One region of the Castellaniella sp. UC4447_H14 genome, then DNA from elsewhere that is predicted to be linked to it. Evidence: riboswitches for the same ligand, from Rfam matches in the RefSeq annotation. Region 1 holds a riboswitch; the other holds the start of a gene.
The links. Region 1 has a riboswitch for thiamine pyrophosphate ahead of ACVCMJ_RS08130 (sodium:solute symporter family transporter). Riboswitches for the same ligand answer to the same signal wherever they lie in the genome.
Positions count from the first base shown of each region.

Region 2: linked by a shared signal. The riboswitch ahead of thiM (hydroxyethylthiazole kinase) and the one ahead of ACVCMJ_RS08130 (sodium:solute symporter family transporter) in region 1 are both predicted to bind thiamine pyrophosphate.

Region 1 covers NZ_CM129666.1:1,693,704-1,695,900, forward strand. Annotated here, with positions in the region: gene ACVCMJ_RS08130 (sodium:solute symporter family transporter) at 1-1,239, opposite strand, end outside; TPP riboswitch at 1,296-1,403, opposite strand; TPP riboswitch at 1,468-1,566, shown strand; gene ACVCMJ_RS08135 (3-oxoacyl-ACP reductase) at 1,612-2,197, shown strand, end outside.
Region 2 covers NZ_CM129666.1:2,221,264-2,223,460, forward strand. Annotated here, with positions in the region: gene ACVCMJ_RS10700 (SDR family oxidoreductase) at 1-633, shown strand, start outside; TPP riboswitch at 747-880, shown strand; gene thiM (hydroxyethylthiazole kinase) at 868-1,725, shown strand; gene ACVCMJ_RS10710 (LysR family transcriptional regulator) at 1,730-2,197, shown strand, end outside.

The sequences.
Region 1 (2,197 bases):
GGCGGCGAAGCCGTCATGACGCTTGCTGAACAGGCCGTAGAAAACGGGAAAAGCCGCTGCGGAACACAGCAGGTCGGCCAACAGGAACAGGTAAAGCACGCTGAACCCCTGCGCCGCGACCACCACGACGGGAATCGCCAGCACGAAGATCAACCCCCGCGCCAGGCGCATCATGGTGGCACTGCCCGCACCGGGCAGCAACCTGCCCAGGTCAACGGCAATGAGACTGGAGACGGCGCTGATGGCGGTGTCTGAACTGCTCATCACCAACCCGAGGCCCAGGGGGATCAAGAGCAGCGCAAGCCACAACGAGGCGTGCGGAATCAGTACGCTGAACAAGGCCACGGAACTGTCCCCGCCCGGCGCCAGGCCGATGAAGGCCAGTCCGAACAGGCCCATCAGGAAGATGAACGGCCCGACCATCAAGCCGCCCAGCAGGAAGCCGGTGCGCATGGTGCGCGAGTCGCGCGCGGCGTAGATTCGCTGCCAGTTGCCCTGGTGAAACAGGCCGGTCAGAAGGATGGCCACGAAAAAGGTGAAGCCGGCCTTCACCCCCGCCGGATCGCTCAGGTCCAGCAGCCGCGGGGCCCGGGCGCGCAATCCCTCGATCGTGGGCAGCGCCCCGCCCGCCGTGTACCAGCCCAATGCGACCAGGAACAGCAGCAGCGGCACGATGACGATCATATGCACCCGGTCGGTGAAAATCGACGCGCGCAGGCCGCCGTAAGAAGTGTATATGAGAGTGGCGCCGACGACGACGATGGCCGTGGCCCAGATGGGAACCGGCGCGAGTAGCCGAACCAGCTTGCCCACGGCGGTGACCTCGGCCGACATGGCGATGAACAGATAGAACACCATGATGAGCAGCGCCAGGCCGTACATGGGCCGGCCATAGCGGGCAATGAGGAATTCGGTCAGGGTGTGGCCGTTGGGGATCAGTTCGCGCATACGCCGCCCCAGCGGGATCATGGCAATGCGCGGCGACATGGCGCCCAGCGCGTACCCAATGATGGCCGCCAGCCCGCCCCACGTTGCGGCCTGTGCGGGGGCGAACAAAATCCACGCCCCCAAGGTCGAAGCCATCAGGGTCAAGATGGTGGCAACGGCGCTCTGGCTGTTGCGGGCCGTGATGTAGTCTTCCAGGCCTTTCTTGAAGCGCCGGGTATACAGAATGCCCGCGGCGGCATAGCCGAACGCACAAAGAAGCAGCCAGGAAATGGCCGTTGAAGTGCTGAGCATGGCAAAAGTCCTTCCCATCAGTGAATTGGCGGGAAGAACGCGCCCAAGGGCGCTCGCGCATGACGCGATTCCTTCCCTTCGCCGGCATTACCCGGATCAGGTTCTAAGGGTCAGCGCGGAATTGGCGCAATCTCAGCTCGCTATGAGCTCCCCCAGGACTGGCGTAAGACTAAAAGAGCCGGGCCCGACTGTCAACGACGTTCGCCGAGTCTGTGTGGTAAATTGCGCAATAGCGACACGGGGTGTCCCGACGACGTCGGGGCTGAGACGACACCCGTAGAACCTGATTCAGTTCATACTGGCGGAGGGATGTTCGCGACGGGGCACATCGTGCCCGCGGTTCGGCCTTTCGCCTGCCCTGCGAGAGACATCATGCCCGGACCCAAACAAGCTCTACCCCTGAACGAACAAACAGTCCTCGTCACCGGAGGCGCGCGTGGCTTGGGCGCGCACATCGTACAGGCTTTCCAGCGCGAAGGTGCGCGCGTGATCGTCAATTATTTCCGTAGTGCCGACGCAGCCGCCGCGCTGGCCGCGCAGGCTCCCGACCGCACACTCGCCGTCCAGGCCGACGTGCGCGATGCGGGCGCCGTGCAGGCCATGGTCGGCCAGGCGAGCCGGCGTTTCGGAACGCCGATCAGCACCGTCGTCAACAATGCCCTGCCCGATTTCCAGTTCAACGGCGACCAGCGCCCGCACGCCGACACGCTGTCGTGGGAAAACCTCAGCCAGCAGATGGAAGGCACCCTGCGCGGCGCCCTGAACACCGTCCAGGCGGTGCTGCCCGGCATGCGCGCCGCGGGCTTTGGCCGGGTGATCAACGTGGGCACCAACCTTTTTCAGAATCCGGTCGTACCCTATCACGACTACACAGCGGCCAAAGCGGCGCTGCTGGCCTTCACGCGCACGCTGTCGCACGACCTGGGGCCAGACGGCATCACCGTCAACATGGTCTCGG
Region 2 (2,197 bases), 530 kb from region 1:
CAGGAAACCGTGGCCCGCATCCAGGCCGCCGGCGGACGGGCCCATTTCGTCGCCGTCGACGTCGCGAACGCCGCGAGCATGGACGGGCTGCGCGACCAGACGCTGGCGCACTATTCCGCCCTGCACATCGTCGTCAACAACGCCGGCACCACGCACCGCAACCGCCCCATGCTGGAAGTCAGCGAGGCCGAATTCGACCGCATCTACGCGATCAACGTAAAAAGCATCTTCCTGAGCGCGCAAAGCTTCGTGCCGCATTTCCGGCGGCAGGGCGGCGGGGTCTTCGTCAACATCGCCTCCACCGCCGCGATCCGGCCGCGCCCCGGCCTGACCTGGTACAACGGCACCAAGGGCGCCGTGGTCACCACCAGCAAATCGATGGCGGCCGAGCTGGGCCCCGACCGCATCCGCGTCAACTGCGTGAATCCGGTGATCGGAGCCACCGGCCTGCTGGCGGACTTCATGGGACAGCCCGACACCCCCGAGAATCGCGCCACGTTCGTGGCCGGCATCCCGCTGGGACGCTTCTCCACGCCGGACGACGTGGCCAACGCCTGCCTGTACCTGGCTTCCGACGAGGCCACGTTCATCACGGGCGTTTGCCTGGAAGTGGACGGCGGCCGCTGCGTGTAGCCGGCCGTCCTTACCTGTCAAAACATAGACCGTCGCGCGAAAAAACCGGACTTCGCCTGCGTCGGGGTTCCGAGACCATGCGGGACGGCAGATCCGCGAATCTGCTAAAGTGCTCCCATGACATGGGGTGCTCCCTGCTCTTCCACCAACGGCCACATGGCCGGACAGCGATGACAGTGCGCTGAGAACAGACCCATCGAACCTGATCTGGTTAGCGCTAGCGTAGGAATTGTCATGGCTCTGGATTTGCCTGCTCTGCACGCGCGGCTGCGCGCCGCTGCGCCTCTCATTCAGAACATCACCAACACGGTCGTCCAGCAATTCAGCGCCAACGTGCTGCTGGCCGTTGGCGCCGCACCTGCGATGCTGGACCACGAGGCCGACGCCGGTCAGTTCGCCCGGCTGGCGGACGGCATCCTGATCAATTTAGGCACCGCCACGAGCCACCAGTTGCTCGCGGCCGACGCGGCCGTTCGTGTCGCCCGTCAACTCGGCAAACCCTGGGTGCTGGACCCCGTCAGCGTGGGCGTTATCGATTTTCGGACGACGCGCATCCAGCAAGCGGCCGAATGCCATCCCAGCGTGATCCGCGGCAATGCCTCGGAGATCGCCGCCCTGGCCGGCCAAGGCGCCGGCGGGCGCGGCGTGGACGCGACCGACGAGGTCGACGCGGTACTGGTCGCGGCAATGAGCCTCGCCCAATCCACGGGAGCGGTGGTGGCCGTCTCGGGCGCGCGCGATGCCATCGTCGAAGTCTCCGGCAGTACCGTGCGCCTGGCCCGCGTGGGTGGCGGCCACCCGCTCATGCCGCGCGTCATCGGCACTGGCTGTTCGCTGGGTTCGCTGACGGCGGCCTACCTGGCGGCCCAGCGGGCCGCAGACGGAACCCGGCTGGCCAGCGATTTCGAGGCCACGATCGCCGCGCACGCCCATTTCAAGCTCGCGGGCGAAGCAGCGGGCAAGATCGCCGCGGGTCCCGCCAGTTTTGCCGTGGGCTTCGTGGACGCGCTTTATGCCCTGCAATCCATCGACCTGACGCAAGCCGACGTGCATCTCGAGATCCGCGAGATGCCCGAGACCTGCGGCCTCTAGCACGATGCAGGACCCGATCCAGGCGGCCGACTTCACCTTCTTCTCGACGCTGGCCTCGGCCGGCAACCTGAGTGCGGCCGCACGCGAACTGGGCCTGACGCCGGCTGCCGTGAGCAAGCGGCTGTCCGCGATGGAGCGGCGCCTCGCGATCCCTCTCATCCGGCGGACCACGCGGCGCATGATGCTCACCCCGGAAGGCGAGGTCTACCTGGAACACGCCCGCCGCATCCTGGACGAAATCGACACACTGGGCGAACTGCTGGGCGGCGCGCGCAAACGCCCGACGGGGCTGCTGCGCGTCAATGCCACTCTCGGATTCGGCCGAAGCCATGTCGCGCCCATCATTTCGCAGTTCGTGTCGGCCTACCCCGGGGTTTCAGTGCGGCTCCAGTTGTCCGTGACGCCCCCGCCCCTGACCGACGATGCGTTCGACGTGTGCATCCGCTTCGGGGAGCCACCGGACGCCCGGGTG